DNA from 4 places in the Kitasatospora sp. NPDC056138 genome. Region 1 is predicted to be linked to each of the others. Evidence: riboswitches for the same ligand, from Rfam matches in the RefSeq annotation. Region 1 holds a riboswitch; each other region holds the start of a gene.

The links. A riboswitch is a leader RNA that binds a small molecule or an ion and turns the genes downstream of it on or off. The one in region 1 is predicted to bind cyclic di-AMP.
Region 2: it holds a riboswitch for cyclic di-AMP, as region 1 does, so the genes downstream of both, ACFC1R_RS05805 (NlpC/P60 family protein) here and ACFC1R_RS29280 (M23 family metallopeptidase) in region 1, are expected to answer to the same signal.
Region 3: it holds a riboswitch for cyclic di-AMP, as region 1 does, so the genes downstream of both, ACFC1R_RS14555 (transglycosylase family protein) here and ACFC1R_RS29280 (M23 family metallopeptidase) in region 1, are expected to answer to the same signal.
Region 4: it holds a riboswitch for cyclic di-AMP, as region 1 does, so the genes downstream of both, ACFC1R_RS22005 (M23 family metallopeptidase) here and ACFC1R_RS29280 (M23 family metallopeptidase) in region 1, are expected to answer to the same signal.

Annotation. Positions count from the first base shown of each region.
Region 1 covers NZ_JBHJVK010000060.1:41,504-43,693, forward strand. The annotation lists gene ACFC1R_RS29275 (DUF6348 family protein) at 1-271, opposite strand, end outside; cyclic di-AMP (ydaO/yuaA leader) riboswitch at 685-840, shown strand; partial or broken gene ACFC1R_RS29280 (M23 family metallopeptidase) at 990-1,373, shown strand; tRNA gene ACFC1R_RS29285 (tRNA-Gly) at 1,662-1,732, opposite strand; tRNA gene ACFC1R_RS29290 (tRNA-Pro) at 1,908-1,981, shown strand; gene ACFC1R_RS29295 (MDR family MFS transporter) at 2,134-2,190, shown strand, end outside.
Region 2 covers NZ_JBHJVK010000005.1:179,588-181,777, forward strand. The annotation lists gene ACFC1R_RS05800 (NlpC/P60 family protein) at 1-389, shown strand, start outside; cyclic di-AMP (ydaO/yuaA leader) riboswitch at 691-867, shown strand; gene ACFC1R_RS05805 (NlpC/P60 family protein) at 878-2,011, shown strand.
Region 3 covers NZ_JBHJVK010000019.1:13,554-15,743, forward strand. The annotation lists gene ACFC1R_RS14550 (cytochrome P450) at 1-439, shown strand, start outside; cyclic di-AMP (ydaO/yuaA leader) riboswitch at 734-934, shown strand; gene ACFC1R_RS14555 (transglycosylase family protein) at 939-1,796, shown strand; gene eno (phosphopyruvate hydratase) at 2,020-2,190, shown strand, end outside.
Region 4 covers NZ_JBHJVK010000036.1:64,128-66,317, forward strand. The annotation lists gene ACFC1R_RS21995 (alpha/beta fold hydrolase) at 1-338, opposite strand, end outside; gene ACFC1R_RS22000 (2-hydroxymuconate tautomerase) at 472-675, shown strand; cyclic di-AMP (ydaO/yuaA leader) riboswitch at 847-1,005, shown strand; gene ACFC1R_RS22005 (M23 family metallopeptidase) at 1,018-1,953, shown strand; gene ACFC1R_RS22010 (hypothetical protein) at 2,045-2,190, opposite strand, start outside.

The DNA.
Region 1 (2,190 bases):
TCTTCACGGCGTTGTCGAGCTTCTCCTCCTCGGTCTTGCCGAGTCCTGCCGCGCAGTCCCAGACCACCGGGGCGTCCGCGCGGCCGAGGTCGAGGACGAAGCCGAGGTCCACGTGACCGCTCCCGCCGTCCCCCGGGTGCTCACGGACGGCCACCGCCGTGGTCCCCGGACCCCGGACCACCTCGCCGTCCACCGTGAACTCCACGCCGAACTGCGCCATTTCGCGGACCACGCTGCGCTGGATGACGGCCATTCGGTCCTGCGGACGCACGGGCGGGCTCCTAGCTCGAATAAATGATCGGTAAGTCGAACGCGAGGCGAGATTATCGGCCGCGGGCCCCGGCGGGAAACGGACCGTCAGTTACGCCGGGTGCGGGCGGGGTGACGGAGGTCACCGGGGATTCTTCCGGGGGTGCCGGAGCGTGCCCGAATGCGTGCAGACGGTGTGATTCGTGACCATCTGTACCAATCTGTCCGGCCGATCGTGACGGCGGGGGCTGCACAGAGCAGTCCGCCCTGGCCGGAGAGTGACCTCGGGCCCCGATGTCTTTATGTCTTCCTTATGTCCGGACTGAGACGGGCTTGCTCTGTGTACGTCGGATCGGTTTTTCTACTCACCCAGCCCGGCCACCGTCCGGGTCGGCCCGCCGGGTGGAACGCCGAGTCCTGCCGCTGCCCGGGGGCTGCACTTCAGCGCAGTGCACGGCAGGAGCGGGGGACCCACAGGTAAGTCGCCGAGCCCGGAGATCCGGGACGGCTAGGGGTGAAGCCGCATCCGTGCGGCCGGGCTACTCCCTGCCCGAACCCGACAGCTCACCTCGCAGGCGTCGGAGAGGACTCCCCCCATGTCCGCACAGGACAACCGTCGTTCCCGCCTGCCCCGATTCGCCCGCCTCGCGGTCGTCGCCGGTGTGACCGGTGCCGCTCTCGCGCTGCCCGCCACCGTGGTGACCGCCCAGGCCGCCCCGGCCTACACCTCTCCGGTGGCCAACCCGCACCTCGGCACCCCGTACCACGCGGCCGGTTCCGCATGGGCCAGCGGCTACCACACCGGGGTGGACTTCCTGGTCGCCACCGGCACCACCGTCAAGGCGGTCACCACCGGCACCGTGGTCGCCACCGGCTGGGGCGGCTCGTACGGCAACCAGGTCGTGATCAGGCACACCGACGGCAAGTACTCCGAGTACGCCCACCTCTCGGCGATCACCGTGAAGACCGGGCAGTCCGTGGGGACCGGCCAGCAGATCGGCCGCTCCGGCGCCACCGGCAACGTCACCGGCCCGCACCTGCACTTCGAGGTCCGCACCGGCCCGGCGTACGGCTCCGACATCAACCCGGTGAGCTACCTCGCCGCCCACGGCGTCCGGGTCTGACGCACCCCCGGTCACATCCCGCCCCGCTGCCGTGCGCCGCGTGCCACCGCGGTCCCGCCGCAGCGCTCCCCGTCGCGGCGGGGGAGGGGTGGGGCGGACCGGCTGCAGGACGTCGCGGTGGCAGGAGCGGGCCGTCCGGGCCCCTGGGGAGTGGGCCCGTGCGCTGCCGCCGGCCCGGCCTTCGGGCGGATCCGGCCGCGCGGGCCGGCGCCGACCTGACGCCGGCACAGACGACTTCGGGCCCCTGGCCGACGGTCAATCCGGGGGGCAGGGGCCCCGATTGGTTTGAGCGGGTGACGAGAATCGAACTCGCGTGACCAGTTTGGAAGACTGGGGCTCTACCATTGAGCTACACCCGCATGCCGGAACTGCGCACACGACGCCCCCGAGCACCTGTCGGTCACGAGGACGGGGTCAGCCTACCTGGTTCGGTCGGTTGCTTGCACACTGCTTTCGGTTCCGGGCATGTCCGACGGCCTCGCGATATAGCGGCGAGGGCGGACCGGCCGACGTGTACGCTTCCTCTCGGCACCACGGGGTGTGGCGCAGTTTGGTAGCGCGTCCGCTTTGGGAGCGGAAGGCCGTCGGTTCGAATCCGGTCACCCCGACAGTGCGGCAGGGTCTCGTCTGAGGGCGGGGCCCTGTTGGCTTTCCCGGGACTCCTGGCGTTCCGGAGGCGGTTCGGGCAACCTGGAATGTTGATCGTTCACCAAGTGTTTCGGTCAGTGCACACCCACGCCCCGAGGACAGCGAGAACCAGATGACAGCCGCCGACCAGCCCGCCGCCCGCCGGAGGGGGCTCGATCCGAAGGTCGCC
Region 2 (2,190 bases), on a different contig from region 1:
GCGATTCCCGCGCCGACCTCGGCCCGCTGCCGAGCGCGGGCGGCTACGCCGGTGTCGCGGTCGCCGCGGCGTTGAACAAGCGCGGCTCGGACTACGTCTGGGGCGCCGAGGGGCCGAGCACGTTCGACTGCTCGGGTCTGATGCAGTGGGCCTACGCGCAGGCCGGTGTCTCGCTGCCGCGCACCTCGCAGGAGCAGGCCAGCGTCGGGACCAAGGTGCCCTCGCTCGCCCAGGCGCAGCCCGGCGACCTGGTCATCTACGGCAATGACGCGCACCACGTCGGGATGTACATCGGCAACGGCATGGTGGTGCACGCCCCGCACACCGGTGACGTGGTGCGGACGATGCAGGCGGACGCGATGTCGATCCTCACCATCCGCCGCGTCTGACGGCCGACAGCTGCCGGGGTCGGGCACGCGGTGTTCGGCCGCCGAAATCGTCCTGTGATGCAGAGCACTTCCGCGGGCCTTTCCGCTGAAAGTCCGTCAGCCGATCGTGCCGGGACCGTCACTCCGGGTCGATTCACAAACGAACTTGTCGGTGATTCAGAATTTTTTCTGACAAGGATTTGAACGGATCACGGTTTCGTTACTAGTGTCGTGACCTGAACCACCGCACAGTCGATCACTCAATCAGGGTGGCGGCGGGGGTTCCCGCCGAGTCCGAGAGGCAGCGGGGCAGTCCAACTGCCTTACGGGGAAGCCCCATCAGGGGTGCTGCGGATCGGAGCCGGGGAACCACGTTCCTCGGGGTGAATCGGCGCCAGGTCGGCCGGCCGTCGTGGACGGTGGCCGGTGAGGCGTCGTAGGGCATCTCTTCCAGCCCGAACCCGTCAGCTCACCCGGTAGGCGGACGTAGGAAGAAGGAGTCCGCCTTCGTGGCGTCCCATCGTCGTCCCAAGCCTGCAAGCCGTACCCGCGTCACCATCCTGACCGCGGCGGCCGCGACCGCGGTGGCGCTCTCCGCACAGACCGGTGCGCACGCCGACCCGAAGCCGACCAAGGACGAGGTCGCGACCCAGGTCGACCAGCTCGACGGGCAGGCCGAGGCCGCCACCGAGAAGTTCAACGCGGCGACCGAGAAGCAGCAGACCCTGCAGAAGCAGGTCAGTGACCTGCAGGACCAGGTGGCTCGGCAGCAGGATCGGGTGAGCACCGTCCAGCAGGGGCTCGCCGAGATCGCGGCGGAGCAGTACCGCAACGGTGGCATCTCCCCGACGGTCCAGCTGATGCTCTCCAGCTCGCCGGACTCCTTCCTCTCCAGGGCCGACTCGATCCAGCAGGTCGGCCTCTCGCAGGCCGATGCGCTCAAGACGCTCAAGGGCGAGCAGGAGAAGCTCGACCAGCAGAAGGCCGAAGCCCAGCAGAAGCTGGCCGAGCTGGATGCCACCACCAAGGACCTGAAGACGTCGAAGGACGAGGTCCAGGCCAAGCTGGCGCAGGCCAAGGCGCTGCTCGACACCCTGACCCAGCAGGAGCGCGAGGCGCTGCAGGCCGCCCAGGACAAGGCCGCCGCCGATGCGGCCGCCAGCGCCCGCGCCTCGCGCGACAGCAGCCGCGCCGACCTCTCCTCCGGTGGTTCAGGTGGTTCCGGTGGTTCAGGCAGCAGCAGCAAGAGCGGTGGCAGCAGGGCCGGCGGCAGCGTCAACGTGCCGTCCGGTTCGTACGCCGCCGCCGCGGTGGCCGCCGCCGAGTCGCAGGAGGGCAAGCCCTACCTCTGGGGTGCCACCGGTCCGGACGCCTTCGACTGCTCGGGTCTGATGCAGTGGGCGTACGCCAAGGCCGGTGTCTCGCTGCCGCGCACCTCGCAGGAGCAGGCCTCGGCCGGCACCAACATGGGCACCGACATCTCCAACGCCCGTCCCGGTGACCTGATCATCTTCTACGACGACCAGCACCACGTCGGCATGTACGTGGGCGGCGGTCAGGTCATCCACGCGCCGCGGGCCGGCAAGCCCGTCCAGTACATGAGCGCCACCGTGCTGCCCATCTCGGCGATCGTCCGGGTCTGACCCGTACCCGATCGACCGCAGGCCCGGCCCTCCCCGTGGGGGCCGGGCCTGCGGCGTTTCCGGAAAGTCGAGTTGATGTCCTATTAGTGGCCAAATATTCGGTGTTACAGGGGTTTGGACTAGATCCTCCGGACTCGCTAACGTCTGGCCCCGGACCTTAGCCGAGGACGAATGGAGCA
Region 3 (2,190 bases), on a different contig from region 1:
GGAGTCGGTTCTGCGCGGGGAGAAGGAGCTGCTGGCCACCGGCGTGGAGGAACTCCTGCGCTACGACGGTCCGGTGGAGCTGGCCACCTGGCGGTTCGCGACCCGCCCGCTGAGCATCGGCGGCGTGGAGATCCCGGTCGGGGACCCGGTGCTGGTGGTACTCGCGGCCGCGGACCGCGACCCGGCCAGGTTCGCCGAGGAGAACACCCTGGATCTGGCGCGAAAGGACAATCCGCACCTGGGTTTCGGCCACGGCATCCACTACTGCATCGGCGCCCCGCTGGCCCGACTCGAGGGGCAGGCCGCGCTGGCGACGCTGCTCACCCGGCTGCCGGACCTTCAACTCGCCGCCGACCCCGCTGAACTGCGCTGGCGAGGTGGTCTGATCATGCGTGGACTGCGCGAACTGCCGGTTTCCTTTACCGCGCAACAGCGCTGATCTTCCCCGCAATCCGGCAGTCATTCTTGGGATTTCGGTGAGATGTGCCACATGGTGTCCGGAGGCTTCCGGACACCAGGCAAACCGGGCGTGTCGGGCTGACGGCGTGTCTGATTTGCCCTGTTTGCGACTCTCTGAATACGCATCAAACCGGACAAAGCCACACCGTTTGTAAGCGCACATAAACAGACCGTAATTCCCGTGTGATGTACGGGATATGAGCTTGTGATTGGTGTGAGGGTATGCGTAGTCTCCGTTGAGTTCGCAGTTGCGAACCCCGTTGCGCGGAACGCCAAACCTTGCCCGCCGCGCCTCGGGACACCGACCAGAACCCTTGGGCAAGGGCGGGGGACCCAGGTTTCGTCGCCGTCCCCACGGCTTGGGGTGAAGCCGCCTCAGCAGGGCAGGAAGCCATTCCTGTCCCGCCTACCGCGGCCGGGCCAACCTCCCGGTCCGAACCCGACAGCTCACCTCGCAGGCGTGCGGAGAGGACACCTTCATGCTGTTCACCGGTTCGGGCCGTCACCGTCGAAAGACCCAGGCCGAGAAGGCCATCGCCGTCGCCGGTGTGGCCGGCGTCGGCCTCGCGATGCCGCTGCTCGCCGCCACCGGCGCGCACGCCGCCTCCGTGTCGACCTGGGACAAGGTCGCCGAGTGCGAGAGCGGCGGCGACTGGAGCATCAACACCGGCAATGGCTTCTACGGCGGTCTCCAGTTCACCTCCAGCACGTGGAAGGCGTACGGCGGCGGCCAGTACGCCGACCAGGCCAACCACGCGAGCAAGGGCCAGCAGATCGCCGTCGCCCAGAAGGTCCTCGCCTCGCAGGGGCCCGGCGCCTGGCCGGTCTGCTCGGTCGAGGCGGGCCTGGGCAAGGACGGTTCGGCGGCCGACGTCGACACCGGCAGCTCCAAGTCCAGCTCGTACAGCAGCAAGAGCAGCAGCACCAAGAGCAGCAGCGCCAAGAAGCAGTCCTCGCAGGACGCTTCCCCGTCGAGTGCCGCCCCGAGCTTCCCCGGCCACGCCGGGTACGACGCCGGTTCCGGCAAGTACTGGTACCAGAAGAACGGCGGCTGGTACTGGACCAGCCACCAGAGCATCTACAACCAGTTCGCCGGTGGCGCCGCCCAGCAGGCCCCGGCCCGGCAGGCCCCGGCCCAGAGCCCGGCTCCGGCGGCCGCCACCACGCAGAGCGCCTCCGGTGACAGCTACACCGTCAGGGACGGTGACACGCTGTCGGGCATCGCCCAGGCCCAGCACCTCTCCGGCGGCTGGCAGCACCTCTACGATGCCAACCGCTCCACCATCGGCGGCAACGCCGACCTGATCGTCCCCGGCCAGGTGCTGCACCTGAGCTGATCCCCCGTGGCATGAGGGGCCGTTTCCGCGCGTGCTGCGGAAACGGCCCACTCGTCGTCATTCAGGTGAACTACCGGCGAGTAGCGGGCCACACGCTGAGACGGGGCCAAGGCCAGCGTGGCCAGAGGGCCCGGTGCGGTTAGGCTCTGGTCGTAACGACTCCGCAATCGTCCGCAGACTGCACCCTCTGTCCGTAGGACCTGCTTCCGCTAGGAGATGCCTCGTGCCGTCCATTGATGTCGTCGTAGCCCGTGAGATTCTCGACTCGCGTGGCAACCCCACGGTCGAGGTCGAGGTCGGCCTCGACGACGGCAGCACCGGTCGTGCCGCTGTCCCGTCCGGCGCCTCCACCGGCGCCTTCGAGGCCCTGGAGCTTCGTGACGGCGACAAGAAC
Region 4 (2,190 bases), on a different contig from region 1:
GCGCGCCCGGCCGCTTCGACCACGGTGGCGCCGGTGTACGAGTTGCCGACCAGGACGGCCCGCTCGATGCCCAGGTGGTCGAGCAGGGCGAGCACGTCGTCCGCGATCGCGCCGGGGGAGTAGTCGTCCCAGGCGATCGAGGACTCGCCGAAGCCACGCAGGTCCATGGTGACCACCCGGTGGCCGGCCGCGGTGAGCAGCGGCCGCAGGTACCGGTACGAGGCGCGGGAGTCGAGCATCCCGGGCAGCAGCACCACCGGGGTGCCGTCGGTGGGCGTGCCGCTGTCGTCGAACGCGATCCGGCCGCCGGGGACGTCGAGGTACCGGGTGTCCGACATGTACTGCCTCCACTGTTGTTGGCTGCTTCCTGTAGCCATAAAGCTAAGGCTAATAGCCTTAGCCGTCAAGGTGGTCCGCCGGACCGTGCGGTACGGTGCGGCTGATCGCAGAGCCGGACCGTGGGGAGTCGTCATGCCGTTCATCAACGTCAAGCAGCTGGCCGGTCGCACCGAGGAGCAGAAGGCCGAGATCGCGCGCGAACTCACCGAGGCCTACGCCCGGATCACCGGTGTGAAGCCGGAGAACATCTGGGTGGCGATCGAGGAACTGCCGCGCGAGAACTGGGCGATCGCCGGGACGACCTTCGCCGAGTGGGACCGGCAGGCCCGGGGCTGAGCCCTCCGGTGGATAACGGGCCGTCATGGGGCGAGCTGGCCAATCGTCACAAATCGCCCATTGCGCCCCAGGAAGCCAGGACTGCACCAATCGCGCAGCTTGGAATCATGGGCTTCTCGGATTAACGTTTGATAACGCAGCGCGGTCGGCAACGCCGTACCCGAACGGCACCGTGCGCCGTCGCCCAATCCTCTGGGCCTGCCCGTGCGGCGGGCCCGGGAGCCGGGGAACCACGTTCCTGGGGTGAATCGGGTGGGCCTCGGTCCGCCCGTAGGAGACCTTCCTGCTCCGAACCCGTCAGCTAACCCGGTCGGCGCGAAGGAAGGAAAGGAGCGCGCCTCCGTGGCGTCCTTGTCGCACACCCCCGCCAACCTCGGGATCGGCACGCTCGGGTTCGGCACCCAGCTGCTCGAACCCCCGCAGGAGCAGGCCGTCGACACCGACGCGGCGGCCCGGCACCGGATGCCCCGTCAGCCGCGCACCGGCGGCTCGCTGCTCGGCGTGACCGCGATGGCCGCCGGCCTGGGCGCCACCGGACTCGCCACCGCGGGGTCGGCCGCCGCGGCCACCCCCGCCCAGCCGCCCGCCCCCGCACCGGCGCTCTCGGTCCCGGACACGGCTTCGGAGCACGTCCTCTCCGCCGACCCCGGACTGGCCCTCGCCGCCCGGATCCAGCAGCAGGCCGACGGCCAGCGCACCTCGGTCGAGGAGTCCGCCCGGCTGGCCGCCGCACAGGAGGCCGAGGCCAAGCGGGCCGCCCAGCAGGCCGGGGCTCAGGTCACGGCCGAGGCTCAGACCACGGCCGAAGCCCAGGCCACGGCCGAGACCCAGAGCACGGCCGAGCGCGACCGGCTCGGCACCCTGGAGCTGCCGACCGTCAACTACACCCTCGCGGCGCAGTCCTCCCCGGCCGCTTCGCACTGGGCCCACCTGAACACCGGCCTGGACTTCGCGGCCCCGACCGGCACCCCGGTCACCGCCCTCGGCGCGGGCACGGTCACCTCGGCCGGCTGGTCCGGTGCGTACGGGTACCGGGTGATCCAGACCCTGCCCGACGGCACCGAGATCTGGTACTGCCACCTCTCCGCCATCTCCGCCGCCTCCGGCCCGGTCGCCGCCGGCACCCGGCTCGGCAAGGTCGGTACGACCGGGAACTGCCCCGGCCTCCGGTCGGGAGGCGCCCCCATCGGTCCGCACCTCCACCTGGAGGTCCGCCCCGGCGGCGGGGCCCCGGTCGACTCGCTCGCCTGGCTCCGGTCCCACGGCCTCCAGCCGTAGGCCGACCGGCAGGAACCTCCGGCGGGCCCGCCGTGCGCGGTGCGGGCCCGCCGGACACCCCCGAGGGCGGTTCCCGGCCGACGGCGCGCGATCAGGCCCCCGTGCCCGCCAGGTACTCCTCGATCTCCTCGGTGCCCGGCTCCGGTGCCAGCTCCGCGAACTCCGTCACCAGCAGCTCGGGCAGGCCCGGCACCGTCCACTCCCCGCACAGCCGCAGCGCCTCCGCCGCCACCACGG